DNA from 4 places in the Paenibacillus sp. FSL L8-0641 genome. Region 4 is predicted to be linked to each of the others. Evidence: riboswitches for the same ligand, from Rfam matches in the RefSeq annotation. Region 4 holds a riboswitch; each other region holds the start of a gene.

What was found. Region 4 has a riboswitch for cyclic di-AMP ahead of MKY16_RS00535 (C40 family peptidase). Riboswitches for the same ligand answer to the same signal wherever they lie in the genome.
Region 1: linked by a shared signal. The riboswitch ahead of MKY16_RS19775 (TrkH family potassium uptake protein) and the one ahead of MKY16_RS00535 (C40 family peptidase) in region 4 are both predicted to bind cyclic di-AMP.
Region 2: linked by a shared signal. The riboswitch ahead of MKY16_RS06790 (hypothetical protein) and the one ahead of MKY16_RS00535 (C40 family peptidase) in region 4 are both predicted to bind cyclic di-AMP.
Region 3: linked by a shared signal. The riboswitch ahead of MKY16_RS12645 (3D domain-containing protein) and the one ahead of MKY16_RS00535 (C40 family peptidase) in region 4 are both predicted to bind cyclic di-AMP.

Annotation. Positions count from the first base shown of each region.
Region 1 is NZ_JBBOUW010000001.1:4,363,366-4,371,545, reverse strand. It holds gene uvrC (excinuclease ABC subunit UvrC) at 1-560, shown strand, start outside; gene MKY16_RS19780 (CPBP family intramembrane glutamic endopeptidase) at 529-2,259, opposite strand; cyclic di-AMP (ydaO/yuaA leader) riboswitch at 2,521-2,674, shown strand; gene MKY16_RS19775 (TrkH family potassium uptake protein) at 3,088-4,428, shown strand; gene MKY16_RS19770 (potassium channel family protein) at 4,447-5,124, shown strand; gene MKY16_RS19765 (LysR family transcriptional regulator) at 5,130-6,035, opposite strand; gene MKY16_RS19760 (succinate dehydrogenase cytochrome b558 subunit) at 6,262-6,936, shown strand; gene sdhA (succinate dehydrogenase flavoprotein subunit) at 7,031-8,180, shown strand, end outside.
Region 2 is NZ_JBBOUW010000001.1:1,499,571-1,507,750, forward strand. It holds tRNA gene MKY16_RS06755 (tRNA-Leu) at 1-8, shown strand, start outside; gene MKY16_RS06760 (MarR family winged helix-turn-helix transcriptional regulator) at 172-627, shown strand; gene MKY16_RS06765 (helix-turn-helix domain-containing protein) at 813-1,187, shown strand; gene MKY16_RS06770 (helix-turn-helix domain-containing protein) at 1,281-1,664, shown strand; gene MKY16_RS06775 (hypothetical protein) at 1,789-2,010, opposite strand; tRNA gene MKY16_RS06780 (tRNA-Leu) at 2,353-2,435, shown strand; gene MKY16_RS06785 (glutathione peroxidase) at 2,582-3,067, opposite strand; cyclic di-AMP (ydaO/yuaA leader) riboswitch at 3,534-3,706, shown strand; gene MKY16_RS06790 (hypothetical protein) at 3,822-4,217, shown strand; gene MKY16_RS26100 (potassium-transporting ATPase subunit F) at 4,401-4,478, shown strand; gene kdpA (potassium-transporting ATPase subunit KdpA) at 4,628-6,304, shown strand; gene kdpB (potassium-transporting ATPase subunit KdpB) at 6,342-8,180, shown strand, end outside.
Region 3 is NZ_JBBOUW010000001.1:2,851,044-2,859,223, reverse strand. It holds gene MKY16_RS12660 (M20 family metallopeptidase) at 1-576, opposite strand, end outside; gene MKY16_RS12655 (ABC transporter substrate-binding protein/permease) at 725-2,188, shown strand; gene MKY16_RS12650 (amino acid ABC transporter ATP-binding protein) at 2,175-2,897, shown strand; cyclic di-AMP (ydaO/yuaA leader) riboswitch at 3,128-3,296, shown strand; gene MKY16_RS12645 (3D domain-containing protein) at 3,303-3,971, shown strand; gene MKY16_RS12640 (polysaccharide deacetylase family protein) at 4,164-4,970, opposite strand; gene MKY16_RS12635 (NADH:flavin oxidoreductase/NADH oxidase) at 5,276-6,298, shown strand; gene MKY16_RS12630 (PspA/IM30 family protein) at 6,387-7,055, shown strand; gene MKY16_RS12625 (DUF350 domain-containing protein) at 7,187-7,594, shown strand; gene MKY16_RS12620 (DUF4178 domain-containing protein) at 7,619-8,125, shown strand; gene MKY16_RS12615 (DUF4247 domain-containing protein) at 8,139-8,180, shown strand, end outside.
Region 4 is NZ_JBBOUW010000001.1:133,906-142,085, reverse strand. It holds gene MKY16_RS00565 (histidine phosphatase family protein) at 1-333, opposite strand, end outside; gene MKY16_RS00560 (MBL fold metallo-hydrolase) at 475-1,224, shown strand; gene MKY16_RS00555 (PTS sugar transporter subunit IIA) at 1,325-1,831, opposite strand; gene MKY16_RS00550 (YwhD family protein) at 2,270-2,776, opposite strand; gene MKY16_RS00545 (M1 family metallopeptidase) at 2,901-4,913, shown strand; gene MKY16_RS00540 (hypothetical protein) at 4,925-5,752, shown strand; cyclic di-AMP (ydaO/yuaA leader) riboswitch at 6,029-6,166, shown strand; gene MKY16_RS00535 (C40 family peptidase) at 6,172-6,672, shown strand; gene MKY16_RS00530 (GNAT family N-acetyltransferase) at 6,975-7,481, shown strand; gene MKY16_RS00525 (4a-hydroxytetrahydrobiopterin dehydratase) at 7,560-7,859, opposite strand; gene MKY16_RS00520 (hypothetical protein) at 7,977-8,180, opposite strand, start outside.

The sequences.
Region 1 (8,180 bases), 4.2 Mb from region 4:
AGAAGGAGTATCGAAAATATAAAATCCGTTCTGTGCAGGGACCCGATGATTATGAAACAATGCGTGAGGTTATCCGGCGTCGATATGAACGTGTGCTTAAGGAAAATTTGGAACGTCCCGACTTGATCGTTGTCGATGGTGGACGTGGACAAATTAAGGCGGCGACCGATGTATTGCAAAATGAGCTGGGTTTGTTCATTCCTGTATGTGGTTTGGTGAAGGATGCCAAACATAGAACATCCCAACTATTGGTGGGAGAATCCTCTGAGGCCGTGACACTTGCACGTAATAGCGAAGAATTTTACCTGCTGCAACGGATTCAGGACGAGGTTCACCGTTTTGCCATCACGTTCCACCGCGAGCAACGCGGCAAATCTATGGTAACTTCCCGGCTGGACTCTATTCCAGGCATTGGCGAGAAACGGCGTAAGTTACTGCTTAAGCATTTTGGATCGCTCAAAAAAATAAGAGAGGCCAGTGTCGAAGACTTCCGGCCTCTCTCTATTGGGGATAAGCTTGCGCGTCAGATTATAGCTGCCCTTCGGGAGGAGGAGTCGTAGAATGCGACTCCTCTTTTTGTATAGGTTCAAACATCATTCGATTTGGTTTTTTAGGACTAAACCAATAAATGATGTAACCCACGATGGCTGGAAGTAAGATCCAGAATAGACCAGCGCTCACATTCACAGTGTCTCCCAGACTTATCACACTAAGTCCCATTAGAATGCTGTCAAAAATAACGTGGCTGAACATAGCGGCAATAAAGCCGTAACGCAGGAACACAAAACTGAACAGCAAACCAAGAAAAGTCAGCTCAATAGGTCTGGAAATCACTGGATAGATCGGATAAAGTGTATGTCCCAGTGCCCAAATCAGCGTGGTGATCAGACAAGCAACAAAAGTATTTTTCACTATTTTTTTGACCATCGGAATACCAAACAGACGGTAGACAGTCTCTTCTCCAATACCTGCCATCCAGGCCATAATTGGCAGCAGCCATGGATAAGCCATATTGTAAGGGGATTGCGTGGCATCTGTTGTGGAGAATGTATTAAATGTGCGCTCCAGTATAAAGAATAAAATGGATTGTACCCCGAGTAAAATAAAGGCCCACAAGTAGCCGACATACATACTGCGAAGCACATACAGCCCGTAGCCCGGCTCTTTCGCACGTGGCCATGCATTCAGTCCAACCTGACGCATAAGTCCGTCACCGCCGACCAAGGAGAAGTAGAGCGCTACAGCCATGACGAAGGTAACACCAATCTGGAAAACCATAAGAAATATAAGCATGCCCTTACCGCCTGCTTCTGCTTGCAATAAAGGCAGCATGTTCATGGTCCCAGCTATACTAGCAATAAAGTATATAACGGATAGAACAATGCCGCGTACAAATGAAGTATGTCGTCGGGTGAGTGATGCATACACAATGGCAAGTACACCCAGCGCAAAGCTAAACAGGGCATAACCCGCATAGGTCATCCAATTCGCCCAAAATGTTTGCTTTTCGATATAATCGGTATAGGACGACGGGGCCGAAAAGCTTTGAGTGAAGGAGCGAACATCACCGTTTTCAAAAGTAAAAGCCAGTGTAAGTACCGAGGCGCCGATTTTTTTATCGTCTATGGTATACTTTAATCCGCCTTCTTGTTCAGTGGTCGCGAGCTTTAAATCCGCCGGCTTAAAGCCAAAGCGCTTCACCCATACAGCGGCCGCCTGCTCCTTGGCTTCAAGCGTCATGCCGTCCTCAGCCACACGTACAAGCCTGTTACGTGCTTGTTCATCCGTAGAAATATCAGCCTGCGTGTAATTGGTGCTGGAGGTGATCCGTTTAAAACTAACGACCTTCCCAGTGGATAAATCTACGTGAATTTGCAGCTTGCTCTTCGCTGAGGATTCAGGCAGATCGACCCGAAAGGTTTCGTAAGGGTAATTTTTCTTCCATGTACGGTCGTACTGTTGAAGCAGTTTTTCTCTAGATAAATAACCGTACAAATCTGTTTCGGCCTGATAGGTCACCAGAGGCTTCTCTGGCTGTGATTCAGTATATCCCAGCTCGGAGCGGGCGAAGTCCAATGCGTGTATAACCGCTTCTTGTTTGCTGATGACCTTTGCATTCATTACTGATTCTGGACTTGGATTGCTAAGCGAGGGAATAAGCAATTGAAAGATAAAAAAGCAAATCAGGCCAATCCCGCCCAGCAAGCCTAATTTTTTGAAGTTGGCCGTGAGCACGACCGGTTTCCCGATAGGATTCATGAGTTTCCTCCTTAATCTGTAAATAAGAACATCCATTAAAGATATCATACTGCACAGGTTCCCGCCAACAGACCAGCGATATTCATGAAAATAGAGTGAAAGCACTTTAAAGTTCCAATAAAATAAGATAAGCTGCGATTAAACGATGCCCATTCGCAAAATAAAGCCAATTTCACGTTTTTTCGACGAAATCGGTTTTGTGATCTGGATATAGAAGGATTATAATCTTGAGGCAATGCCTATAAAATACATAGGTAATGATATACAGTTGAGCCGAATTTCTATGGGAAAACGGGGGAACCATGTTACTGGGGTGAATTTTACAGCCGATCACTGGTGGATCGGAAGTGTAAATAGGGCATACTGTGCTGCCCGAATCCGTCAGCTAACCTCGTAGGCTATGAGCAGGAACCAAGTCAGGCACTCGGTTTTCCGGTGTCTTTTTTTGTGCGTATAAAAGTGTTTGGATTGGTTAGATAGACCGCTGCGGGTGCAGATTATTCTTCCGATTGCTGTTATCCCCGGATTTTTTGATTGTATACCCCCTTTAATGGTTAAAATCCGGAGATAAAGGCAAACGCTTCGCTTCTTCAGAACAATTCTGCCCCCTTCGCTACTGCCCGCCAATAGCACAGGGGGCCGAGTAGTGCTTGACATGCATTCTTCCTGTATTCAGGGAATGCTAATTATAGTTAACTAAGGTTTGGAAAAATCAAAAAATTCAGGGGCAACGACGATCGGAAGATCAAATGGAACGCGTAGCGAGCTTACACCGTATTAAATCACTGTTTTTATAGTTTTAAGGATTAGGAGAGAAGTGATGAATAGATGAATCCCAATGCAAGCTGGCTCCGGCTTTCTCCACCGCAGATATTCGTTGCGGGCTTTGCCATTATCATTCTAATAGGTAGTTTATTGTTAATGCTGCCGATCTCCAATACAACAGGAAAGCCACTTGCGTTTATAGACGCTTTGTTTACTGCCGCTTCCGCGACCTGTGTTACAGGGCTTGTCGTAAAGGATACGGGGACCTTTTTTACAACCTTTGGTCAAGTTGTTATCGTGGCGCTCATTCAGATCGGCGGCCTAGGCTTTATGACCATGGCTACCTTGATTGCACTGGTGTTCAAGCGTCGGATTTCCCTGCGGGAGCGTCTCATTTTGCAGGAAGCGATGAATCAGACTTCTGTAGAGGGAATTGTCGGGTTAATCCGTAAGGTATTACTGTACTCACTGGTTATTGAAGGCGTATGCGCTACGATATTCTCGGTTCGCTGGTCCTTTGATATGCCCGTAGGCAGGGCGATTTATTTTGGAATCTGGCATGCCATCTCCATGTTTAACAATGCTGGTTTTGATTTATTCGGTGAATTTCGCAGCTTGACAGGTTATGTATATGATCCGATTGTTAATTTTACAGCCATGTTTTTGATTATTTCAGGCGGCATTGGTTTTGTAGTGATGTCAGACCTGGCAGAATATCGCAAGCGCAAGAGACTGTCCTTGCATACCAAGGTGGTACTCAGCATGACGGGCGCTATGATTGTAGTCGGCACGCTCGTGATTTTTGTATTTGAGTTTACGAATCCGAAGACTCTCGGCTCGCTTGATTGGGGTGGTAAGCTATTGGGATCTTTATTCCAGTCCGTTACTCCCCGTACCGCAGGTGCCAATACCTTGGACATTGCAGGCTTGCGGCAGGCTACGCAGTTTTTTATCATCATACTCATGTTTATCGGGGCTTCTCCTGGCTCTACTGGAGGCGGGATTAAGACCACAACATTCGCCCTGCTCATTGGAGCGGTGATTTCGATGCTGCGGGGGCGGGAAGATATTGTACTGTTCAAGTACCGACTTGCGCAGGGACGAATTTACAAGGCTTTGACCATTACACTGCTGGGGTTGCTGTTCGTGATCGGGGTGACGATGATTTTGTCGGCAACCGAAGATCATCATTTTCTGATGATCTTGTTCGAGACGGTATCTGCGTTTGGTACGGTGGGGCTGTCGATGGGGCTTACACCTGATTTGACAGTCATAGGCAAGCTGGTGATTACCCTGACGATGTTTGCAGGTAGACTGGGGCCACTCACGCTAGCTTATGCACTGGGGCCGAAAAAGGGTAAAGAATTATATCGTCATCCGGAAGGTAAAATGATTATAGGATAAGGGAGTTTTCGAGTAGATATGAAGACGCAGCAGTTTGTAGTTATTGGCTTGGGGCGGTTTGGCTCAAGCCTGGCTTTGCAATTGGTGGATATGGGGTGCGAGGTGCTAGGCATTGACCGGAATGAGGATGTTGTGGACAGTATGAGTGAGATGTTGACACATACTGTCGTGGCGGACGCTACCGATGAAGACTCGTTGCGATCACTGGGCATCCGTAATTTCGATTGTGGCATTGTTGCTATTGGTGATGACATTCAGGTAAGCATCCTCACCGCCATTTTGCTGAAGGAGCTGGGTGTGAAAAAAGTCGTAGCCAAAGCCATATCTGTGCTGCACGGGCGTGCGTTAGAAAAGCTCGGTGTGGACCGGATTATTTATCCAGAACGGGATATGGGTATCCGGGTGGCTCACCAGCTAGTCACGCCTAATTTGCTCGATTATTTGGAGTTGTCTAAGGAATATAGTATTGTGGAACTCAATGTACCTGCATGTCTGAATGGCAAAACGCTAGCAGAGCTAAATGCCCGTACCCGCTTTGGTTGTAGCGTCGTGGCGCTTCATACGGCGAATGGTATCCTGATCGCACCGACGGCTATGGATCGATTAAAAGCCGACGATATTATGGTCATCATCGGCTCGAATGATAATATCGGCCGCTTTGAGGATGAGGTTGTTAATGTTAATGAAGAGGGCTAAACCCTTTACACCATACGGTAGCCTGCAAACGACGCACGTGTCTCGCTAATCCAGCGTCGTGCTGTCGGACCGAGATCGGTCGTCTCCGAGTAAATGAGGGAGGTCGTTCGGCGTGTCTCCTTCAAATCGGGCAAGTACAGTGCAGTGAGTCCATTATCCCGTAATAGTTCGCTGCGCAAATAGGATTTGGGTAGCAAGGCAGAAGCCTTACAGGTTGGAAGCAGGCGTACAATTGCCTCGAAGGAGTCGATTTCCATGCGGATATCCGGCATGATGCCGCTGCGCTGGAACAAGTCATCCGTCAGACTGCGATACCAGGTTCCTTTGGAGAAAATAATCATCGGCAGTCCTTGCAGATCTTTCATCGAGGCCGTTCCTGTCTTGACGGTTAATTCATGTCCAATGGGAACAACGAGCTCCAAATGATCATCAAATAGCGGAATGCAACGCAGTCCGACTTCATGAATGGCAGATCCGACAATACCGGCGTCTGCTTTTTTGTCACGTACAAAGGCGACGATTTCATGGGTTTTACCGGTGAGCAGCTTCAGCTCGGTTTGAGGATGCTTGCTCATAAAAGCTTCGACAAGGGTAGGCAGCGTTGTCTGGAGTGTCGTGAGACTTGCGCCGAGTGTAAGCATACTCTGGGCTTCATTTTTGTGCTGGGAGAGCTTTTGTAAGAAGCGAAGCTGTCGTTGCCGTTGCTCTAGTGCGAATGTATAAACAAATCGGCCGGTGGACGTAATTTCGAGCCGTTTGCCCCGACGATCAAAGAGATTTACACCCAGCTCTTCCTCTAGCTTGGCAATTTTGCGGGACAGGGCGGGTTGGGACAGATTCAGCAGTTTGGAGGCTTTATTCAGGCTGGACTGCTCGACAATGACGGCAAAAGCGTTCAAATCCTCAAACAAATTATCCACTTCCTCTCTATATGCAAAAAAGACATAATAATTAATACGTATATTGCAATTCCATTATAAGCCGAAAAGGAGTAACATGAAAGCGACACAAGATGTTCACACTTTTGTTTTTCCTAATAAGGGACACCTTGTTGGACATTTCCTGTCGGGAACTGTCATTTTATATGTTATATTACTATTGAAAACGCTATTATTGGGAGAAGGGAGCATGACCTAGATGAGAGGATTTTATTCCAGAAAGCTGCATTCGCTTCTTGGCGTCATTCCGTTGGCTCTATTTTTTGTTGAGCATTTGGTGACGAACTTCACAGCGGTGGAGGGCGGCAAGGAAGGATTTAATCGCAGCGTGGCCTTCCTGAATGGTTTGCCGCTGGTTATTGTGCTAGAAACTTTATTCATCTACTTGCCATTACTGTTCCACGGAATTTATGGCTTGTATATCGCTTATCAGGCTGACCCGAATGTAAAAAGGTTCGGCTATTCACGTAACTGGCGCTTTCTGTTCCAGCGTATTTCCGGCGTCATTACGTTTGTATTTATTATCTGGCACGTATACGACACACGCTTTCAGGTCGCTCTGGGTAATGTAACCCATGAGGAGCTAGGCGGCGTCATGCATGGCATCGTGACAAACCCGGTTTATTTTATTTTGTATTTAATCAGTGTCGTTTCGGCATCCTTTCACTTTGCTAACGGACTGTGGGCATTTATGGTCAGTTGGGGGATTACTGTGGGACCACGTGCGCAAAAAGTATCTTCTTATATCTGTATGACCCTATTCGTGGTGGTGTCTATCGGCTTCATCGCTTCCCTGCTTGCATTCCGCAGCGCGGAATTTCAGGAAACAGCAACTGCCTTGGTGCAATGCAGTACTTTTAAACAACTACTGTAAATGAGTCATATCCATTATACATTGTGTTGAAATTCTATTTTCAAACGTAAAAGGGGATTTGGTTAAAAATCCTGAAAAAAAGGAGTGAGCAGAAATGGCAGCATCCAACATTATTGTCGTGGGCGGCGGTCTGGCAGGTCTAATGGCTACGATCAAGGCGGCAGAGGCGGGAGTTCACGTTCATTTATTTTCTTTGGTTCCGGTCAAAAGGTCCCACTCCGTTTGTGCTCAAGGTGGCATCAATGGTGCGGTAAATACCAAGGGTGAGGGAGACTCCCCCTGGATTCACTTTGATGATTCGGTCTATGGCGGGGATTTTCTGGCCAACCAGCCTCCGGTAAAAGCGATGTGCGAAGCGGCTCCGGGGATCATTCATCTCATGGACCGCATGGGCGTCATGTTTAACCGGACACCGGAAGGACTGCTGGACTTCCGCCGCTTCGGCGGTACCCAGCATCATCGGACCGCCTTTGCTGGTGCGACGACAGGACAGCAGCTTCTGTACGCTCTCGATGAGCAGGTACGGCGCTGGGAATCTGCGGGTTTGGTGACCAAGTATGAAAACTGGGAGTTTTTACAGGCTGTACTGGATGATGAAGGCATCTGTCGAGGGATTTGCGGGCAGGATTTGCGTACGATGGAAGTGAAGACTTTTGCGGCGGATGCAGTTATTTTGGCATCTGGTGGGCCCGGGATTATTTTCGGTAAAACCACGAATTCCGTCATTAATACGGGCACAGCTGCCGGTGCGGTGTATCAGCAAGGCGTACGCTATGCGAACGGTGAGTTTATCCAGATTCATCCGACGGCTATACCAGGTGATGACAAGCTGCGTCTCATGTCCGAGTCGGCACGGGGAGAGGGCGGTCGTATTTGGACGTATAAGGACGGTAAGCCATGGTATTTTCTCGAAGAAAAGTATCCAGCTTACGGAAATCTGGTCCCTCGCGATATTGCGACACGTGAAATATTCAGTGTATGCGTTGATGATGGACTGGGTATTAATGGCGAGAACATGGTCTACCTCGATCTGTCCCACAAGGACCCGAAAGAGCTGGATGTAAAACTGGGCGGCATTATTGAAATTTATGAGAAATTCGTCGGTGATGATCCGCGCAAAATTCCGATGAAAATATTCCCGGCTGTTCATTATTCAATGGGCGGCATGTGGGTCGATTACAATCAGATGACCAATATACCAGGCCTGTTCGCGGCTGGTGAGTGTGAATTCCAATACCACGGAG
Region 2 (8,180 bases), 1.4 Mb from region 4:
CGACCGCATCAATGGAATGAACGGAAAAGTCTCTCGCGGTAGAGGCTTTTTTTATTTGTGTAATGATGTAATAAAGTAATGATTATGATGAAATAATGATTCCATAGTATAATATAACGCCATAATGTTATAGAATGATAAGTATAAACTTATGAAGTGACGGTGAAAAATATGGACACTCAACTGTTAGGAAATATATCAGAAAATATTTTGGGCTTGTTTCCGATTGTGAAGAAGAAATTTTTCACCTACGGTCCGCTCGATTTCCCATTACACTTGTCGCCTAATAACTTTCAGGTGCTAATGCTCCTGCGTGAAGTACGTTCGTCTACGGTATCTGATTTATCCAAACAGCTTAATGTCTCACGTCCGAACATGACTCCTCTTCTGGACAAACTGGTGGAGCATGGGTTGGCTGACCGCCAGTCGTGTGATTCGGATCGCAGAGTCGTGAATGTGGCGATTACACAGGAAGGCGATGCTTTTTGTGAACAGGTATTTCATACCTTCTCCAATAAAATTCAAGAAAGACTGGTGTATCTGCCAGAAGAAGATTTATTGCATCTGAGTGAAACTTTGAATGAATTGAAGCATATTTTACTTAAAATCGACAACTCTGCTACGTGATTGGCGTAAGTGGACTGGCTTAAAGACCGCCCTTTCTTCGGAAAACAGGCGGTTTTTGTTGCGTGTTGTGGTATAATGGAAACCAACATACATAATTCGGTAATTTTAGCATACGTGATCTTTGAAATGGGAACAGAGAACATGATATCGTTATTTGAGAGCCTGCTAGGGAGGAAGGAACTTCTATGCAATCTATTTACCATCGCATCGAGGAACTCATCAAGGAACGGGGAATGACGAAAAAGGCGTTCTGCCAGCAGTTAGGCATTAGTACAGGGAACTTCGGGGATTGGAAAAGAGGAAAAACGACGCCGGGCACGAATAAACTCATTGAAATCGCTTCTTTTTTTGATGCGAGTCTGGACTGGATTATGCTGGGTCGAGATATACAGGGTGAGGTGCTGAAGGAGTCGCAAGACCCTTATTTTTTTGACGCTTCAGGGCAACTGAATTGCCAGGGGGAACCGCTTAGTGAGGCGGAAAGAAATTTTATACTTGAGTATATTGAATTTACCCGCTTTCGTAAAGAGAAAAACCAGCGCAATTCTACTATGGGGTAATGGTTGCTTAGGATTTAATGGGGATTACTAATGAGTAAGGCTGAAAAATGAAAATTATTTCAGAAAAAGTTACTGTTTCGGAGGGGAAACATTTTGGGAGATCAAACTATTTATCAGCGCATTGAAGCTTTGATTAAAGATCGGGGAATGACCAAGAAGGCATTTTGTGAAAAGCTTAAAATCAGTTCAGGGAATCTCGGTGATTGGAGAAGGGGGAAAACAACGCCGGGTACCACTCATTTAATTCAGATTTCGGACTTTTTTAATGTATCGCTCGATTGGTTAATGAAAGGGATTAAGCCGGGAGAAGGCGTACTTCAGGAGCAGAAGGCTGCTTATTTTTTTGGAGTGATGGGGCCACTGAATTGCCAGGCAGAAGATCTTGAGACGGAAGAACAGAATTTTATTTTAGAATATGTTGAATTTGCGAAATATCGTAAGCAAAAAAGTGAGAAGGATAAAACAAAGCCGGAATGATTTTTTGGCTAAAGATTGTCTGGGTTGAAAACCCGTAAACGAACTGGAGGAGTTCGCTTTACGGGTTTATTTGGTTTCTTGGTGATATGGAATGACCTGTATGTAACTGGAATGCTTGTTGGATTTAGAGTGGCGATGCCTCCTTATAATCGTTATCGTCGATGTTCAGAATTGCAGCAACTTGTTTTCTGTACCTTTGTGCTTTGCGGGTGCCGTGAATCAGATTGGACAAGCGTGAAGGCGGAATATTGTGTGTCTCACAAAATGTTTTCTGATCCAGTCGAAGTTCGACAAGCCGTTGTTTGATGGCCCACCCGAAGGAGGTGACAGGCATTTTGTTGTTCAAAAGAAATCGCCCCTTACGGATTCTTACGGAATAATTGGTGTGTTATAATAATCATCAGTAAACATGTTAGAATTAACCATCTGAAACTATGATACACTTTTATACGTGTTTTTACAATCGTAAATACGTTATTTTGTCAAATTAATTACTTAGTTAAGTGCCAGGTGGTTCTGATAATCCGTAAGGGGGCAACATTAATGCATAGTTCAGCAAGCGGTTATCTTTATACAGGACGGTATTATTATCGCTCATATATGTAAGTTAAAATAATTATAATATTTTTGTTTACAAATAGTTGATGAGAGAGTATAATAAATCTGTTGCCTCAATACATTATGATTTGCGGTCGTGGTGGAATGGCAGACACGCTATCTTGAGGGGGTAGTGGGCGTACGCCCGTGGAGGTTCGAGTCCTCTCGACCGCATTATATGCAAGACCTAGTTAAAAAAGCATCCTGACACGGTTTACGTGAAAGGATGCTTTTTTTTGTTAAGTATTTTTCGTTATATTCTTTAGCCACGGAAGCCACGGTTGCAACAGGTCGTTTATTAACTGTGATAATGAAGAATGTCAGTTTTGCTGCAAAAGCTTCTCTATATCTCCCGCCAGCTTATCTGGAGTAGTTTGCGGTGCATAGCGCTTAAATACGTTACCTTCTCTTGTAATTAAGAATTTAGTAAAATTCCATTTGATCGCTTTGGACCCTAATACCCCCGGAGCTGTTTGGGTCAGGTAGCGAAATAAGGGGGGTGCTTGATCGCCATTGACATCTGTCTTGGCGAACATCGGAAAGGTGACACCATATTTGATCTGGCAAAACTCGGAGATCTCCTCACTGGAACCTGGCTCTTGTTTGGCAAACTGGTTGCTGGGAAATCCCAAAATTTCGAGCCCCTGTTCATGATACTGGTCATATAGCTCTTGTAGCGCTTTGTATTGGGGGGTTAACCCACATTTGCTGGCAGTGTTCACGATAAGCAGAACGTTCCCTTCAAATGTGGATAACGGAATTTGTTTCCCTTGCAGGGTTTGCGCATCATATTCATAAACGGTCATAGCATCTCTCCTCATTCAATATCCAGCAATTAAATTGTAGACAATTCAAAGAAGGGTTGCAAGTCTGGAAAAGCTGTATAAAGACCTCAGGCGCTGTAAAATCGTATTTTGCTCAAAACAGTAAATCGCACCGCAAATGGAGCGAATTAAGGTGTTTCTTCTTATAAAAGTGGGTTCAATCGGTGTTTAGCTGGTACATATAGCGTATTTTCTTCTCTTTTTACAAAAAAAGGCCAATAACGCTTTACCCTACGCCAATATTGACATGCTTGTCATTTTCAAAAAAGGATGAAAAACAGAGATTGAAGGAGCTGTGAGAGGCATAGTTGCATTGTAAGCGTTATTATTCATCTTCTATGCTCTAAAGGCCGATTTATAACCCTGCAGTTGAGCTTTACAGTCTTCCATGCGCGGGTGTATGATTCAAGACGTAATTTCAAATTAACTTGAATGAAGCAACAACGAAATGTCTACAGCGCTGAATTTTGCAGTTGCAAAAGCGGGGGAACCAATCGAGACTGTACGGCTTCGGAAGCCGTGTGTCTCATGGGGTGAATTTTCCGGTCAAGTGCCAGAAATAGGGCGACTCTCACGTCCGAATCCGACAGCTAACCTCGTAAGCGTACAGGGAGAGGCAACAAACCGCCGTGTGCAGCCATGGTTTATTTTATCATGGATATGTCAGAAGCCGGAGGAAAGCCTTTTTCCTTCGGCTTCTTTTTGTTGTCTTTTTATACCGGGAGAGGAGCTACTGATGGAAGGTCGGTTAATTATTGTCACTGCACCGAATGAAGCGGGCAGAAGTTTTGTGAAATTGCTTATTTTTAAAAAATTGGCGTTTGCAGTTCTCACGAATAGCGCCCAGGAGGAACGACAGCTCAAAAAAATGGGTGTGGAGCACATTGTCCGCATCAATACCATGCAAGCGGGAAAATGGAATTTTCCAAAAAAAGAAATTGGTAGTGTGTATTTGTTCGAGAACAGCTTGAATCTGACTTGCCGTTTCCTGCAAATATGTCGACCACTAACATCGGAATCGATCTATGTTATTACACACGGCTGTAATCCACAAGGAATTTATCGGGGATTGGGAGCGGACCATGTGATCTACACATTGAACGGAGAGGTGGGTTTTCTGCTGAACGGATAAGCACTTATGACATAGTTGTTTTATGATTTTATGATGGAATAAGAATGGCGATCTGAGGACCGATACGGAGGGTATAAACATGATGGATATATACATGCTGCTCGTCATGGCTGTGAGTTATGGAGTGATACTGCTGTTTGTACGCTGGTGTGATGCGCAGACCTCTAAAGGAGGACGAAGAGGATGATCGTTATACTCGGGCTTACAGCTATTGTGTTTATGTATTTAATCTACGCACTCCTGAACCCTGAAAAGTTCTAGTCACTTGTAGGGATAGAGCGGGCGGGAACAACAGATCTGAGCATTAAAGCATATTGGTAGCAGTTTTTCGCAAACGTGTGCACTTCATAGATGGTCTGAATCGGGTCTGTTGTTCCAAACGCAGGAGCATTTTGAAGGAGGAATAGAGGATGGAGCTGCTTCAAATTGGAATTGTGATCGTTATATTGCTGCTCTTGGTAAAGCCAATGGGTACATATATGTATCATGTATTCTCGAATGAACCGAATCGGACGGATCGGATTTTTGGCAGAACAGAAAAGCTGATTTATAAGGTAGTAGGCTTGAAGAAAGTGGAGAGCATGCGTTGGACTACGTATGTTATGAGTTTCATTGCTACGAACGCCGTGCTTGTGGCAATCAGCTACTTGCTGTTGCGTTTACAGGGAATGCTTCCCGGTAATCCGGCTGGAAACAGTAATATGGAAGCATCACTAGCTTTTAATACGGTAATCAGCTTTATGACGAATACGAATCTCCAACATTATAGCGGAGAAAGCGGGCTTACGTATCTGACACAGATGGCGTTCGTCACGATGATGATGTTCACTTCGGCTGCTTCCGGTTTTTCGGTTGCTGCGGCTTTTATGAGAGGATTGACGCGGCGCGGTGAAGGGATGGGCAATTTCTTTCAAGATTTTATTAAAGCTATTATAAGGATTTTCCTGCCGCTGGCCTTTGTGCTTACGCTGGTGCTGGTCGGATTGAAGGTACCGCAGACGCTACAGCCTACGGCGGATCTTACGACGCTGAGCGGAACACAACAGCAAATTTCTATGGGACCCATTGCTTCTCTGGAGTCCATCAAGCATTTGGGGACGAACGGGGGCGGTTATGCGGGAGCTAACTCTGCGCATCCTTTTGAGAATCCAAGTCCTTGGACGAACGTGCTGGAAATTTTGGCAATGTGGGTAATGCCGGCTTCGTTGCCGTATACCTTTGGATTGTTTGCCCGTAATCGTAAGCAGGGCTGGATTATTTTTAGCTCCATGATGGTATTGTTTCTTATTTTTCTATCCATTACGTATGTATCTGAGAAGACAGGTAATCCGTTAATCCAGACACTGGGTGTGGATGCTTCTCAGGGAAGCATGGAAGGGAAAGAGGTTCGTTTCGGTATTGGACAATCGGCTTTATTCACTGCGGTCACAACAGCGGCAACGACAGGTTCGGTCAATAATATGCATGATACACTAACCCCGCTAGGTGGCATGGCTGCTTTGGGAGAAATGATGCTAAACGTCATTTTTGGCGGCAAGGGTGTCGGGCTGATGAATATGCTGATGTATGCGATTCTGGGTGTGTTTATATGCGGACTGATGGTCGGGAGAACTCCGGAATTTATGGGAAGGAAAATTGAAGGCAAGGAAATGAAGCTGATCGCCGTTGCCATTTTGGTACATCCGTTTCTCATTCTCGCCCCAACTGCGCTTGCGTTTATGAGTCATTGGGGATATGATGCGGTCACTAACCCTGGCTATCACGGGTTGACTCAGGTGCTCTATGAATATGCGTCATCTGCCGCAAATAATGGTTCGGGGTTTGAAGGTCTTTCAGATAACAACGTATTCTGGAATGTCACAACGGGGATGGTTATGTTCTTCGGGCGATATGTATCTATGATTGCATTGTTGGCTGTGGCGGCTTCGTTGAATGCCAAAGCGCCGACTCCGGTGACGACGGGGACACTGCGCACGGACAACAAGTTATTTGGAGCCATTCTGATCGGAGTCGTGCTGCTGATTGGTGCGTTGACCTTTTTACCTGTCATCGTATTGGGACCTGTTGCTGAATTTTTGACCATGTGAAGAAGAAAATGAGAATGGATGAACGGGGTGTTTGACCATGAAGGAACAACGCAAACACATGCTGGACAGAAGCATCTTGAAGCATGCGATCAAGGATAGCTTTATAAAATTAAATCCGATGATGATGATGAAAAATCCTGTCATGTTCGTCGTGGAGATCGGTACATTGGTCGTGCTGCTAATGTTACTGTTTCCCGGTTATTTTGGAACTGACAAGGAAATGGGCTTTAACCTGGCCGTGTTTGTTATTCTGTTGTTTACGTTGCTTTTTGCCAACTTTGCCGAAGCGCTCGCGGAGGGGCGGGGTAAGGCACAAGCTGCCTCTTTAAAAAAATCCAAGCAGGATACGCAAGCTAACAAGCTCGTCGGAAATGACATTCAGGTGGTTAGCTCAACCGAGTTGCGTAAGGGGGACGTAGTTATTGTCTCCCAGGGCGAAATGATTCCAAGCGATGGTGAGGTCATTGAAGGTTTGGCTTCGGTGGATGAATCTGCAATTACGGGAGAATCGGCTCCGGTCATCAAGGAATCGGGTGGTGATTTTTGCTCGGTAACCGGCGGAACGCGAGTGGTTAGTGACCGGATTAAGGTGCGGATTACGACAGAGCCGGGCGAGACATTTATTGATAAAATGATTTCGCTCGTGGAAGGCGCTCAGCGGCAAAAAACGCCGAATGAGATTGCGCTGAACACTTTGCTGATTAGCTTGACGATTATTTTTCTAATTGTGGTAGTTACGCTAGCGCCGATTGCCCGTCATTTTAACATTGATTTGCCTGTTCCTGTGCTGATTTCGTTGCTAGTCTGTCTGATTCCAACCACGATTGGAGGACTGTTGTCAGCCATCGGGATTGCCGGTATGGACCGGGTCACCCAGTTTAATGTGCTAGCCATGTCAGGCAAGGCGGTAGAAGCTTCTGGGGATATCAACACGATGATTCTGGATAAAACAGGTACAATCACCTTCGGGAACCGGATGGCGAGTGAATTCGTGCCTGTAGAGGGCGTGGAGAAGGCAGAGCTAGTGAAGTGGGCAGCAATTAGCTCTATGAAGGATGAGACGCCAGAGGGTCGCTCGGTTCTCGAGTTGATGCGCAAACAGGAGCATGCGTTGGATGAATCCTTGGCGGCAGGTGGAACCTTTATCGAATTCAAGGCGGAGACCCGGATGAGTGGTCTGGATCTGGCCGATGGACGAAAGGTACGCAAGGGCGCAGTGGATTCCGTTCGGCAATGGATCGTATCGCAAAATGGCAGTGTTCCAGCCGATCTGGAGGAAAAAGCGAATCAGGTAGCCTCTGAAGGAGGTACACCGCTGGCAGTCGCGCTAGATGATCAGATATACGGTATTATTTATTTAAAGGATACAGTGAAGCCAGGCATGAAGGAACGGTTTGATCAGCTCCGGGAAATGGGTATCCGTACGATCATGTGTACCGGAGATAATCCGCTGACAGCAGCTACAATTGCACGAGAAGCGGGAGTGGACGACTTTGTAGCTGAGAGCAAGCCGGAGGATAAAATCGCGGTTATCCGACGTGAGCAGGAACAGGGTAAGCTGGTTGCCATGACCGGAGACGGCACCAATGATGCACCTGCGTTGGCGCAAGCCGATGTAGGTCTTGCCATGAATAGCGGCACAGTCGCGGCCAAAGAAGCGGCTAATATGGTGGACTTGGATTCCGATCCGTCCAAAATTATTGAGGTGGTCGCGATCGGCAAGCAGCTGCTTATGACGCGCGGAGCATTGACAACGTTCAGCATTGCGAACGATGTTGCCAAATATTTTGCCATCATCCCGGCGATGTTCATGCTAGCCATTCCACAAATGGGCGCTTTGAACGTCATGGGGCTTGGCTCCCCGCTGTCCGCTATT
Region 3 (8,180 bases), 2.7 Mb from region 4:
CAGCGCGTTAATGCCTTCGTGCGGGCTGGCAGCCGCGTGAGCGGATTGACCAAAAAATTCGAATTGTACAGCATCAATCGCCAGCGATTTGCCTGATTTTTCGTAACGATCATAAGGATGCGTCATAAGTGCTATGTCGCAATCATCAAACAAACCGGCAGAGGCCATAGGGACCTTAGCACCACGAGTTTCTTCGGCAGGTGTGCCGTATACCCGTACTTCTCCACCAGTTTCGTCGATGATCGACTTGAGGCCAACGGCAGCACCGGTACTCATCATGCATATCAGATGGTGCCCACAGGCGTGTCCTAAACCTTTCAGAGCATCATATTCTGCCAGAAAAGCAACAATCGGTCCGGATTTTTCAGCTTTGTAAGTTGCAATAAAGGCTGTTTCTATGCCCAAAACGGGTGCCTGGACCTCAAAACCGTGAAAAATGAGTTCTTCTTTTAAACGGGCAGCGGCCAGAAATTCCTCGTTTCCAAGTTCAGGATTTGCCCCAATATATAACGAAATGTCCTTAAAGCGTGGGGCATGCTGCTCAATTGTCTTTTGAATGGTCTGTTTAAAATCCATGCTGAAAACTCCTTTATATAAGCTGTAATGTAGGTACTGCGCTAGGTATGCTGAAATTGTACTATAACATTCATTGCATAATCATGCATATTCATTTATAATGACACAATCTTATTTATTATAAAGAATTTAAGGAGAGAAAAAAAGATTGAAAAAGGCATATCGTTTTACCGCCCTGGTTTTGACGGCGGTTATCTTGCTGTTGACGGGTCTTCCCATGCTCAATGCATACGGAACGGAAGCAAAACCACAGAAAAAACTTGTAGTGGGCATGAGTGCCGACTTTCCGCCGTATGAGTTTTATAGAGTCATTAATGGTAAGAAAACCATTGTTGGGTTCGATGTGGAGATTGCCAAGGAAATCGCCAAGGATCTGAACGCAGAGATGGTCCCAGAGGACATGAGCTTTGATTCCTTGCTGCCTGCTCTGCAAAGTGGTCGTGTAGACTTGGTACTGTCCGGTATGACACCGACGGATGAGCGCAGAAAGAGCATTGATTTTTCGGATGTGTACTATCACTCCAAACAAGTCATTATGGTACGCCCGGAGGATAAGGACAAATATTCAACGATGGCTACTCTGAAAGGAGAGAAGCTCGGTGCACAGAAAGGGAGTATTCAGGAAGAAATTGCACAAAAAGTGCCTAATGCTTCGGTTACCTCATTGGATAAAATATCCGATCTGGTACTCCAGCTTCGGACCAAGCGTATCAACGCAGTTGTAATCGAAGATACCGTGGCTAAAGGATACACACTAGACGGTACCGTGACACTTGCCAAGGCAGTACCTGAAGATGAAGGTGCAGAAACTGCCGTAGGTATCCGTAAAGGAAATACTGAATTGCTTACCTCTGTAAATAAAACGTTGGCTCGCCTGAAAGCGGAGGGGGCGATTGAGAAGTTTTCTACAGAAGCGAGTGCACTGTCTGCCGACAGACAGGTTTCTTCGAATAGCATTGTAGATATATTTATGAAATACCGTAGTCTTTACGCTACGGGTATTGGCTACACTCTGTTGTTGTCTGCACTCGGAGTATTGTTTGGATTCATTATTGGTCTGATCATATCCTTGCTGCGAATGAGTGGTATACGTATCATTGAGTGGTTAGGTACCACATATGTCGAGATCCTGCGCGGTACACCTATGCTGGTACAGCTCATGATCATTCACTACGGAATTGCTTTGACGCTGGGTATCAATTTTACCCCACTCCAGTCGGGTGTGATCACATTGTCTCTGAATAGCTCGGCATATTTGGCTGAAATTTTCCGTGCGGGTATTCAGGCTGTAGACCGTGGACAGATGGAAGCAGCCCGTTCGCTCGGGATGGGGCGAAGCAAAGCAATGCGTCACGTCATTTTACCGCAAGCATTTAAATCTATACTACCTGCTATTGGTAATGAGTTTATTACAATCATTAAAGAATCATCTATTATTTCGACCATTGGGATGGTGGATATTATGTACCAAGCCCAAGTCATTAAGAATATCACCTATGAAGGATTAAGTCCGTTCGTAATCGCAGCCGCTATTTATTTTGTAATGACATTCAGCTTGTCTAAGCTGCTTGGTTTATGGGAAAGGAAGTTGAGAGCCAGTGATCACCGTTAAACAATTGCGTAAATCGTTCGGCAAGAATGAGATTTTAAAAGGCATTGATATAGATATCGCCAAAGGAGAAGTTGTCGTTATCATCGGTCCCAGCGGTTCGGGGAAGAGTACGTTTTTGCGTTGTATGAATCTGTTAGAACAGCCGACGGATGGGGAGATTTTATTTGAGGGCGAGCCGATTACAGCTCGTGGTCATAATATTAATGTAACCCGGGAAAAAATGGGGATGGTGTTCCAGCATTTTAATCTGTTCCCACACAAAACAGTGTTGCAGAACCTGACGCTTGCACCGACGCAGGTTAGAAAACAGTCAGGTAAGGAAGCGGAAAAAATTGCATTAGAACTCCTGCGTACCGTGGGGCTCGAGGATAAGAAGAATACCTATCCGAACCAGCTATCCGGCGGTCAGAAGCAACGTATTGCGATTGCGCGTGCTTTGGCCATGCAGCCGCACGTAATGCTGTTCGATGAGCCGACTTCTGCATTGGACCCTGAAATGGTTGGAGAGGTTCTGGATGTAATGAAGAAGCTCGCCGAAGGCGGTATGACAATGGTAATTGTAACGCATGAAATGGGCTTTGCCCGCGAGGTAGGCGATCGAATTATCTTTATGGATAACGGTCAAATTGTGGAGCAGGGTGCACCAGACCAGGTATTTGGCACTCCAAGCCATGATCGCACTCGTGATTTTCTTGCCAAAGTATTGTAAGAAAGTGCTGGTCTAATCATAAAAGAGCTCTCCGTTGACGGAGGGCTTTTCTTATTTTGTCACCATTTCCCCATACTTTCGTAACAAATATCGATTTCTTAATGACAAAATTGTAACGAGTGTAGTATGATGTTCAGGGTTCCCAACATTTTCATGCGGATAAGGTTACAAAATTGTGATATTATGCAGTAAGCCAAAACTTACCGGGACAGCATGCGGTTAGACAAGCGCTGAAATGCTGGCCCAAACTATGGGAAGTGCGGGGGACGTAACAACGGCAGCCATTCCGATACGTCATAAGACGATGAGGAATATGCCTAGGGGTGAATTGCACAAGCATAGGGCTTCTCCTGAGTCCGAATCCGACAGCTAACTTCGCAGGCATAAAAGAGGAGGTACATATCTTTGAAACATTTAAAACATATTGGTAAAACGATGAAAATTGCGGTGCTTGCCGCAGCTATTGCAGGGTTGGCACAGACAGCTGGAATAGCGGATGCTGCCTCGCTTCACACTGCCAAAGAGGGCGATACCTTCTTTTTGCTTGCTCAACGTTATGGAGTATCGGTAGACGAGCTAACAAAGGCTAACCCAAACATTGCCTCCAGCAATATATATGCAGGTCTGCAAATTAAGGTGCCTGGCGAAAAAAGTGTAAAGGCAGCTTCGGAATCGAAGCCGCAGCTTCTTACGGAGAAAGCAGCAGCGAATGAGGCGCCAACGATTGAAGCTTGGGGTAAAACATTCAACTATAGCAAAATAGTTGACGTTAAGGCTTCAGCGTATTCTGCCGCAGCCGATGAGAATGGTAAATGGGGCGCAGTGGACTACTACGGCAATCCGCTTAAACTAGGTACAATTGCGGTAGATCCTAACGTCATTCCGATGGGCACGAAAGTACTGGTTACAGGCTACTCCCATCCAGGTTTGCCGGATCATTCTTTTGTAGCTGTCGCTCGCGATCAGGGCAGCGCCATTACAGGAAAGCGGATTGATATCTTTATTCCAGGCAACAAATCATTTGTGAACGACTTTGGATTTCAAAATGTGAAGCTGTACGTTATTGATAAATAGCATTGTACGTATATACAGTTTAATTAAACATAATATATATTATGTAAACATAACGCCTATATCCGTATATATCTAGGTCGGACTCTTATCAGGTCCTATCCGTAAAAAGGCTGTCTTGACGAGCAGAATACTTCTGCTGGTAAGACAGCCTTTTTACTTGCTTTAGCTTGGACCTCAATTATAAACATACTGTTATTTTCGTTCCGATGTGTGGAGTAGCCGGGGGACTGTCACAAATTTGTAGCCCTTAGCTTTTAGAGAGTGAATTAGACCCGGCAAAGCTTGGACAGTGCCTTGCAAGTTGGAACTTTGACCTCCACCAGCGTGCATTAAAATAATAGAGCCAGGCCCTGTAGCTGGAATCACATTTCGCTGAATTTGTGTTTTACTTAGTCCCTTCCAGTCGAGAGAGTCTACATTCCAGTTGACAATCATGTAGCCATGACGACGTGCCCACTTTATTTGAGGCTCTGTAATTTCACCGTAGGGTGGACGAATCAACTTGGGGCGAAAACCTGCGCTGGCTTGTAAAATACGTTCTGTTTTTGTAATCTGGTTGCGAAAGCGTTCTGGTGTAGCCTTCCTAAAATCCGGATGAGTATAGGAATGATTTCCTATAGCATGGCCTTCACGGATAATACGACGTATAATCCCCGGATGCTTTTCCGCACGGTGACCGACGATGAAAAAGGTGGCTTTGATGCCGTTGGCGTGTAATACGTCCAAAACCTGCGGCGTATACCTAGAATCGGGCACATCATCAAAGGTTAAGGCAATTTGGCGGGTGTGTGGGCCGCACATTTTAAAAATGTCCGCATGTTTTTTACGCAACATTGCTAATGTAGGAGTAGCTCGATCTGTACTCAGATGTACAGAAGAAGCAACAGCTGCTTCCTTGGGATGGGGCGTTCCGATCTTGGGAGGCGCATCCGCGTGAACGGGTAAACTTGAAAATGCTAGTAACAGTGCCAAGCATGGCAACACTCCCTTGTACGGCATATGTATCCCCCCTTTTCGTGCAGTGGTACCTAGTGGTGCTCTCGACTATTATGTACCTGTCCTATTAAAAATATGCTGGTTACCAAGTTAGGCTCATAAACGTCTGGAAAGAAGTTCGCGATGAAATGATTATCAATGAAGATGATGGAGCTAAACGTACATATTCTCTTAAACATGACCGAAAACAAGAGCATTTTCGCAAGTTTTAGCCTTACAACGGATTCGGTATCCCGTGACAGCTGGTGTATAATGGGGTTGCAATTCATAATTATACAGACATGGAATTGAAGGAAGGAAGGATAAAAGTGACCGACTTGTTTACTCCTTATCAATTAAAGGGGCTTTCTTTAAAAAATCGGATTGTTATGCCCCCGATGTGCCAATTCAGTGTGGAGGCCGAGGATGGAAATCCGACGGATTGGCATCATGTCCATTATGTGAGCCGAGCAGTAGGAGGTGCTGGTCTTATTATTGTGGAAATGACAGCGGTTCATCCTGATGGACGTATTACGGATCGTGATTTAGGTATTTGGAGTGACGAACATATTCCTGCATATCGTAAGATTGTAGAGGAAGTTCACAAGTATGGTGCCAAAATTGGCATTCAACTAGGCCACGCTGGACGCAAGGCCGAAGATGCTGAGCAACCTGTGGCTCCTTCTTCGATTCCTTTTAGCGAACGCCTTAAAAAGCCGCACGCCTTAAAGACAGCAGAAGTCAGGGAACTGGTTCAGGCATACAAAGAAGGCGCGCGCCGCGCGGTGGAAGCCGGTTTTGATACGGTTGAGATACATGGCGCTCACGGCTATCTGATCCATCAATTTCATTCGCCTTTAACAAATACGAGAGAAGATGAATATGGCCAGGATCTGTCACTGTTCGGTGTTGAGGTCATACATGCTGTTAAAGAGGTTCTTCCTGCTGATATGCCTGTGCTTATGCGGATATCTGCCAAAGAATACGTCGAGGATGGATATAATGTGGAATACATAACAGGTGTAGGGGAACGATATCGTGATGCAGGTGTGGACATTTTCCATATCTCTTCTGGTGGCGAGGGTCCAATTGGTTCTGGCGGAGGGCCGTCTGCGCGTGCTGGCTATCAGGTGGATTTAGCTCATACCGTCCGTGAAAAGCTGAATGTACCTGTAATTGCTGTTGGATTACTGGATGATTATGAAGACGCCCGTCGGGTTGTTCAGCAAAAAGAAGCTGATCTGGTAGCAATAGGCCGCGCCATGCTGCGTGATCCCTATTGGGCGTTGCATGCATCGCGGGAGCTAAAAGTACAGGCCGACATCCCAGAGCCTTACTTGCGCGGCTTTTAGATAATTTTTGAAACCCTCTTTGCAAAGCTTGCGTAAACATGTGTACAGAGCTTAAAATTTAAGCATTCAACTCTAGGAGGAACTTCACATGTCTATTTTCAAACGATTAAGAGATCTTACGATGTCCAACATTAACGCCATTATTGACAAGGCAGAAGATCCAGTTAAAATGACGGACCAATACATTCGTGATATGCAAGAGGACCTGGAAGATGCAGAGAAAGCGGTAGCCGCTCAAATTGCTATTGAAAAGAGATTCAAACAGCAATACGAAGAACAGGCTGCTTTGGTAAAGAAACGCGAAGAACAGGCACATACCGCTGCAAAAGCACAAAATGTAGATCTGGCCCGTCGCGCGCTGGAAGAAAAGAAATCTGCTGAACAAAAAATGAACGAGTTCAAAGCTGGTTACGAACAGAACAAAGCTGCGGCCGATAACCTGCGTGGCAAGCTGGATGAAATGCGCAGACAGCTGACAGAAATGAAAAACAAGCGCGAGACACTGGTTGCCCGTTATAACGCAGCTAAAGCGCAAACTGAAATTAACAAAGCTATGAACGGTTTTAGCTCTGATACGGCAACTGCCGGATTGAAGCGTATGGAGGAAAAAATGCTGCAAGCAGAAGCACGTGCCGAAGCGAGCAACGAAATGTCTTCTAAGGAAAAATCGTTGGATGAGGAGTTCAAAGAGCTGGATAAGAAAAGCGCCGTGGACGATGAGCTTGCCGCTTTGTTGAAGCAATACGAAAATAAATAAGAACATTTAAGCAGTGCCGCCAAGTTTGATTGCTCAGGAAGCGAAGGAGAAACGTTTTCTCCTTCGCTTTTCCCTGCCCGCAGGCGTAAAACATTATATGAAGGTCAAGAAGATGTGGAGGATGGTATGAAATGCATTTTTTAGAAACGATGAAAGCAATGCTTGTATGGACTGGTGCGGGAGCTATTTTGATCTTCGCATTAATGTATGTCGACTCTTTATTCACGAAGTATAAGGATTTTGCCGAAGTGAAAGCTGGAAATATGGCCGTAACGGTACGAATGATTATGAAGCTGGTTGCACAAGGCTATATTTTGTCAGGCTCTATCGCTACAGCTAATAATTTGCTCGAAGCGCTTGTGTATTCTGTGATCGCTTTTGTCATCCTGCTTGTTTTGGAAGTTATTGTACGTCTGCTGTTGCGGTACTGGGCCCAGTTTGATCTGGATAAAGGTACACAGGAAGGTAAAATTGGTTTCGGCCTGTTTTCAGGAGCGCTGCATCTGGTTGGCGCCTTGATCATTACAGCATGCTTCTAGGCTAAGAAAGGCAGGAATATAACCATGGGTGTTTGGAAACGAATTTCAAATCTATTTGCTAAGCCGGAGCCGCCAAAAGCAGAGAAAAGCATGCTTCACTTAAATCCAGGTGATATCTGTGAAGTTTCGCTTGTCACCTATGAAGTGGTAGGTCGTGTACATAATCGTGCCCGGAATGCCGTTGTTTTGACACTTCAGGATGGTAATCAAATCAGTTATCTTCATATAGAGGAACGGGAAACACTGCAATTCGGACTATATCAGGCCATCGACGGCAGACTTGACAACCCTGAGGAAGTGCCGACCATTTTAGAGCTGGATGATACAACGTATCATTTGGAGGAGCAATATTCTGGGCAAGTTACCGTCATGGGCCGTGCTCCTTTCCGACAGGGTGGAGAGCAGCATGTTTGGCAGTACCAGTCTGATAATTACCATTTGTTGCGGGTAGAGTGGCAGGACGGTCGCTTTATGCTTTATGAAGGAGAAGAAGTGATTACCGGAGACGTCAAGGTTATTCGGGCAAGCTAGGAGAGGGTTACACATGAGCAAACGCACCTGGCAGTATGCATTAAAGGTCTTTGTG
Region 4 (8,180 bases):
TACTGCTTCACGGGATGATTCCCCTCCCTCCAGCTTCAAGTCCTCGTCCAAATAGGTCTGTTCCAGCACGTCCAGCCAATGATCCAAATGCTCATGGCTAAGTACCCGTTCTTGAAGACGTACATCAGTATACACCTGCAACTGTTTCCGTTCAGCCAAGGGCTGAATGGTTCGCACGGCCCGTTTCCACGGGCTGGACACAATATATTCCACACCTACATTCTCCATAAAATCAACCAACTGCTCAGCTTGTCGGGTACCCTCATCGGTAAGTCGGGCATCTGGTTCCTGTCCTGTTGCTTGGGCATGTCTGACAAAATAAATTCTCTTCACGTCATCACTCCTAACTGTCACACAAATTTAAAATTCTACATATTTACAAATAATTATTTTTATGATATAGTATAGGTTTACATATTTATGTTTAATGATACGATTCCTTTGTATTACATCAACTCTTATGGGAGGGATTCGATGCAATTAGACAAGGGAATACACATGCTCCAGGTTTCTGCTAACATTATGGGAAGTATAGAGAGTATTCACCCGACTTTAGTGTGGGACGAAGATAACATGATTTTAGTTGATACGGCTTACCCCGGGCAACTCTCACTTTTACATGAGGCTATTCTAGACACCGGATTAGCAATCCATAAACTTACCTCTATATTAATAACACACCAGGACCTTGACCATATCGGCAGTTTAGCAGATATAGTCCGAGCCTCTTCATCCCCAGTTCAAGTATTAGCCAGTTCTATCGAAAAGCCCTATATACAGGGGGAAAAACAGCTTATAAAGCTGACTCCAGAAGCAATAGATCAAGCTGTAAGCTCCATGCCCGAATCCGTTCCGGTAGAGTGGAGACACGCATTCCGGCGTACACTTGAAAATCCCCCAAAGGCTATTGTAAACTCCACCATCGTTGCCGGAGAGAAACTGCCCTTCTGTGGGGGGATCGTAGTTATAGATACTGCTGGACATACACCAGGACACCTAAGTTTCTATCATAAATCCAGTCAAACCCTGATTGCAGGAGATGCTCTACGCGTGGTAAGCGGCAAATTACTGGCTCCAGACCCGCAATATTGCTGTGATTTCAATATGGCCAAAGAATCTCTTAAAAACCTGCTGCCATATGATATTAAAAAAGTGGTCTGCTTTCATGGAGGGCTGTACGAAGGCAATTGTAATCAGCGGATATCTGAAATATATGAATCCTAACCTTTGATTTACATGGTCGTACCCACCCCTTGACTGGTCAGTGAATCATCTAAAGAAAAGACTAACCAGGAATTCCTGGTTAGTCTTTTTTGAATGAGAACTAGGCTTTTAAGTGAACTCTTAATACAGGTACTTCTGGAGAGGCAGATGTACCTTCCAGGATTTCCACATGGCTAATCATCTCTTGCCCATCTGGAACGATTACCGGCGTAATTACAGGCAATCCACCCTGTTGAATCGCATCCAGGTCAAACTCCATCAATAATTGCCCAGCTTTAATGCTATCTCCTACTTGGACATGAGGATTAAACCCTTGTCCTTTGAGAGAGACGGTATTAATCCCGACATGTATCAAAACTTGTACGCCGGATTCATGTTCAATAATCAGAGCATGCTTACTTTTCTCCATGACATGGGCAACTTTTCCCGCGAAAGGAGCGGTGACCCTACCCTCAGACGGATGAATAGCGATGCCATCCCCCATAGCTTTCGTAGAGAACGCAGGATCTGGAACCTCCTCCAGGGAAACCACTTTTCCTTTGATTGGTGCTATCATTTCGAATTCTTCAATACGAGGAGCCGCCTTCTTTTTCAACCATTTAAACATAACGATGCCACCTTATTTAGAGATTACATTCATAAACAGTAAATAGGACTTAACTACATCTTTCAAGGAACCGGTTCCACAAAATGAATAGAAAGAAGAGTGGAAGCGATTTCTATCTGAATTATAGTGAATGCCTTTCCAGGATGTCAAGGAGCTATCAGTTCATAACTACATATCTGTTACAATAATTTTCATGTAACTTGGAGGTGCTCTAACAAATTGCGGATTTAAGTGTTTTATCTCTTAAAAACAGATTTTTTATAGTATACTTTTCCAGCAATTTCTTTAATGATCATGTTTGGCATGTTCATTCAGCATTGCTTACCTACATGAAAAAGAAGTAGACCGCCCCCAACCAAGGTATCGGTCTACTTCTGAACCTTACTGCCGACTGCTCTTTAAGCAGTTGTGTACACTGGAATCGTGTTAACGCTTGGCCTACCCTTCCAGCGCTTGCTTCAATTCCTCAGGCGAAGCGTCCCACCATTCCTCGTTATGCGAAATGAGCAGGCTTTTGAGCGCTGCCTTATCTTCGCTGCCGAGATCCTCCAGCATGAAACGACGCTTGAGCGCGTAATCCATACGGTTGACGTGATCGGCGAGGATTTTCCAGCCGCGTTTGGCCTCGTCGTCAATCAGCATCTCGCAGGCGGTGGCGCCGCCGTACATACGTCCTTCGGCTGTACGGTCCACAGCTACCCATACGAGCCATACCTGGCGTCCGTTCGGTACGTCCTCTTTATTCGTAGAGAACTTGATACCACGTTCTACTTTACTTTTGGCATGCATGGCACCGATATCAATTTTCGCCTCTCCTCGGTCAATGATGACCGGTGACATGCTGTTCAGGTCAATTGAGCCTGCGCCGAAACCCTTATGTTTACTCTTGCCACTGACAATGTTCAGTGCAATCTGTTTTTTGCCGTCCGGCTGATTTTCACTCATGCGTCACTAGACCTCCATTTTCCGTCTTCACACTCATTCTACACTATAAATATTTTAACTAATAATCTCCTGAAAGCAAACATATACATGCTGTAGATGCTTGTCAACGGGAGGTATCCATTGTATGACCCCAGCACGCACTAAAATCGTTTTATTGTCTACACTAGCCCTCGGTCTCCTCGCAGGGACGTTATGGTTTGCCTGGCAGCCCCAATCGCAATCCGACCCGCAGTCCATAGGCCAACCACTATACGGCTCCCTGTCTGAGTCTGCGCTTGCCCCAAATGTGGGCAAGCCTCTAGGGGCAAACATCCTGCCTGACCTGCCCAAGAACCCTCCACAACCCGCTACAGAAATCCTCAGCAAACGGGTGGTAGAGTACCACATTGATGTATCTCTGGAAAAGGGACAGGTTTTGCGAGGCACTGAGACACTGACCTGGAAACATCCGGGCAAGAAAACCGTGAATGATCTGTATCTTCATCTATACCCGAACGCCTTCTCTTCCATGGAAACCACCTTTATGAAGGAATCCGGTGGAAAGCTGCGCGGAGACACCATGCCCAAAGACGGCTTTGGCTCTATGACGCTGACTGAACTAAAAACAGAAGACGGTTTATCCCTCATGCATCGCATCCAATATGTGCAGCCAGATGACGGTAACGCAGGCGACCGTTCGCTCATGAAGGTGCGTCTACCCAAGCCAGTACGAGGTGGCGAAGAAATCACATTATATATGAAGTTTGAGGTAAAACTGCCTGCCATCTTTGCTCGTATGGGTGGGACAGATGATTTTGTAATGGCAGGACAGTGGTTCCCGAAGCTCAGTGTCTACGAGACTGCAGGACAGCGTGGACGCGCCGAGGAGGGCTGGAACCTCCACCAGTATCATGGTAACTCCGAGTTTTATGCCGATTTTGGAATTTACAGCGTACGGATTCGGGTGCCTGAAACTCATATCGTAGCAGCGACCGGATTCCCCACCCGTGGTGCCGTCCGACAGAACGGACAAAAAATATATCAATTTTATGCCGATGATGTACACGATTTTGCCTGGTCCGCTTCACCCAACTTTGTAGCCGTAGAAGAACCCTTTTCTTCTGCTGAAGTCCCTGGTGTCAAAATCAAGCTCTACCTTGACCCATCGCACAAGGAGCTCAAAGGACGCTATATGAGCGCAGCGAAGGCCGCTCTTTTGTACTACAGCAAATGGTACGGGCCTTATCCATATTCCACCCTGTCCATCGTGGTTCCACCTAAATCAAGCAATGGAGCTGGCGGCATGGAGTATCCGACACTCATCACGGCCGCTGCTGCGGGTAATCTCAATCCTGGCTATAGTCTGGAACGGACATTAGTTCATGAGATTGGACATCAATATTTCTATGGAATGGTAGCCAATAATGAATTTGAGGAGCCGTGGCTGGATGAAGGCTTCACCTCCTATGCAGAGGAGCGACTTATGGAGCAAGAATATGGGCTTACCCCCAACTTGCCATTACAATCGGGACAGGTATCCTCCCCACAGCCGCTAAACCGTGAGTCATGGAAGTACGGCTCGGCTGCTGAGTACGCGCAAAATGCCTACTCTCGAGGCAAGCTGGTACTACGGGGCATTGAACGTCAGGTGGGTATGAAAAAAATGGATCGCATTATGCGGACCTACGTCCAGACGTACCGATTTAAGCATCCGTCCTCACTGGATTTTCAACGTATCGTGGAGAGAGTCACCGGACGCTCATGGAGCCACTATTTTGAACAGTATGTATATGACGGCCAGATGGCGGACTTTTCAGTGGATCACATCACAAACCACAAGCTGGAGAATGGATATGAAGCAGTCGTGACGGTCAGCAAAAAAGGGGCGGATTATCCCAAGATCCCTGTCCAATTTACCTTCAAGGATGGAACCACGAAATTCAAGGCTTGGGACGGTGCGGGCAAAAGCACAACTTTTCGGATCAAAAGTACTTCTCCCGTTTCCTATGTAACCCTTGATCCCCTATATACCATTGCACTGGAGAACAAGCATATTAACAATACCTTAAAAGCCGAATTGGACGAAAAGCAACAAACCCGTTGGAGTATAAGTGTAACCAAGCTGTTGGAGACACTGCTTGGAAGTCTGTCATGGTGAGGTGTCTATAGATGCGGACTGTTATAAAAGAGGGCTGGGCGCTGGTGCGCATACGATTCTATATCGTTATCATTTTATTTCTGTATCGACTACTGTGGGGGGTGTTTCTCTATCGACTGGTGCAGTCTGCCGTTATCCCGCTATTGCTCCGTTATCCTGATCAGGGTCAAAACGAGCTGGGACAGACCTTGTTTTGGATGGAGAGCCAGATTGCTCTGATGGACAGCCGGGAAGTACATGTGTATTTGTGGATACTACTAGGGGCGACTGTACTACGCATACTAATCACTCCCTTCATTAGAGCCGGAATATATCAAAGCCTGCATACCGATGCGACTGAGCCGCAAAGCCTGTCCTTTTTCAAAGGTATGAAACGCCATGGCATGTCGTCGCTGTTGTATTACATCATCGAGTTGGGACTGCTGCTGATTCCCGCCTTTTGGGTAGTACCGAGACTCTACCCTATTGTAGCAGGTACGCTTCAATCTCCCTCTTACCTGCTGCACTTGTTGCCCTATGCCATGGGATGGATGGCATACGGATGGTTCATTCGGCAGTGCATCCTGTATATGCAACTAGGCACTGTCGGTGGTCACGCCATACTATCGTCCCTGCTCGCCTTCTTTCGCCAGCTTCTCCCAGCTGTCGGTATATCCCTTTTGCTCGGTGCTTGTGTGCTGCTGGTCTTCGGTCTATTTGGCACCGTGGCGATGATTTGGACTGGCATGCTCGCGCTCATTCTCCAACAATCGTATCATTTTGTTACTAGTCTGGTCAGGCTGTGGCATATCAGTTCGCAGTACAGACTATGGCATACCGATATCTCCAGTAGAAGCTAAGCCCTTCCTTTATGTTAATCACTTCATTTCCGTCTGTCGAAAAAACTTTATGCATAACCGCGCAAACGGCACATAACTGAATACTGTTAACAAGATCTGTTCCTGGGACATTAGGAGCAGATTTTTTTTGTAACTTTTTGCAATGAAACATTTGCCAAAGCCAGCCGACTTTGTTACAATAATCGCAGTGAACTGATAGTAACAACTTTGTAATCTTTATTGTAACCTTTATCTCAAAAATATCGTTATTGTGAATACTGCTCTCCAAGGTGCACATCTTAAGTAAAGCCTAATTCCTGGCACCTAGGAAGCGGGGGAACCAGTTTGGGTGAATTGATCTCGCAACAGAGTGGTCATAGGGGAACCTTCTACCGAATCCTTAAGCTAACCTCGCAGGCATTGGAAGGGGTATATTTTTTTTGAAGAAGAAGCTAACGATCGCAGCTATGAGTCTTGCCATTGCCTTTACATCTTTTACATTCGGTGGCGGCAGTGCATTTGCAGACTCCAAGATGGACCAGGTCATCCAAGATGCCAAAGGAACGAACTACAGAAGCGGAGGCACTACACTCGAGGGATTCGATTGCTCCGGCTTCACAATGTATGTATTCAACAAACTGGGAATTAAACTTCCGCATCAATCTGGATCACAATTCAAAATGGGATCTTCTGTATCCCGCGATGAAATGAGGCCTGGGGACCTGGTGTTCTTCAACACCACAGGAAGAGGCATTTCCCATGTAGGTATCTTCGTAGGTGAAGGGAAATTTGCCCACTCCTCGACTTCACGTGGTGTAGTAGTTAGCTCACTGAACGAAAATTATTACGCTAACCGCTATGTCGGTGCAAAAAGAATTATGAGCACAGACGCTTACCATTCTGTAGCTTCAGATATTCCTGATGACGACAACGTAGAATAACTAACGCACAGCAAGCTAACTCTAGCCGCAATTTGATTCTGCCGGAATCGAATTGCGGCTTTTTATGTCCACAACATCAGCAATGATTATCTTTACTGACGAACTGACACCTCAAAAGGTTTCAATTTTAGCGAACATCGTCGGTTTTACCGTCACCGCTGGGGGAGCATATGAGCAGTAATTCCTTCTTATTGAATGTATACCCGTCTTGGGTATAAAATAAACACGCTTGCTATTCCCCTGCAACTTGTCTACAATCTGTTGTTAATGATTGAAGCACCTGTAAAAGGAGGATGGAACACATGCCGGCCTCAATATCCAACTATCGGATCGTACCGATGGACGAGCATCAAGCGGCTGCAATCTGTGAGTGGCGCTATGATCCACCTTATAACATATACGGTTGGCTCCCCTGGGAACAAATGAAGGCGCTTGAGGTCGAATTTGGAAGTCCCACGCTTCGCCAAGAGCAATATGTTGCCGTACTGGATGAAGAGAACAAGCTGATGGGATTTGCTCAATATTTTCCTATGATCGGTGTGACCCGGCTAGGTCTTGGCATGCATCCTGAAAGATGCGGACATGGCAAAGGCTCTGATTTTGTCCGTGCCATTGCAGAGGAAGCCCAACGACGCAACCCGAAGAATGAAATTGATCTAGAGGTGCTTACTTGGAATGGGCGCGCTATCCGGGCCTACAAGGCGGCTGGATTTGAGCTTACAGATACCTATGAACGCCAGACCCCCGACGGCAAGAAACCATTTTATTGTATGGTATATCGTCCCGAGCACCCAACCCAGGTTCTATGATAAAAGCGCCTTCGGCATACAACCACGATGTTGTATAGCGAAGGCGCTTTTATCATCATACGACAGATCATTACAAGCTCAATGACTGCTACGCATTTTTTCAAAAGCTTCATTATATTGTTGGGCTTCCTTAATATCCACGGCCATAATACCGCCATCGTCCCAAGAGGTCAAACGCAGAGTCACGGTCTTGTAATCAATCGTAATAAATGGATGATGATTGAATGCTTCAGATATAGCGGCAACTTCATCCACGAATGCAATCCCTTTCATAAAACTGGAAAAATTATATTTCCGAACGATCCAACGTCCTTCCTCCAGCTCCCAGCCCTCCAGTTTCTCCAGATGTGCTTCAATCTCTTCTTGTGTAAAAGGCATGTTACGAACTCCTCCCCGTTTATACGGAAGCCTTTCGACCGCTTAAATACGGCCAAAACTACGATATATTGGTGTACATATTACCACGGCCCCGTTGATAAATCCATAAGACGGACCTCAAATCAAAGGGACTGACGTCAGCTCCTCGTCCCCAATCAGTACATAGATACGATGCTGCTCCGGCTCATAGATCACAACGCCACTCCCTACAGTGATTGTGGGCTCTGTACCCAGTGCATAAAATAAGTCTTCTGCCAAAGCTTCATTGACTTCCTGACGTCCCGCCGGGTCCAGCCTGTCCCAATCTTCTGCTTCCATCTC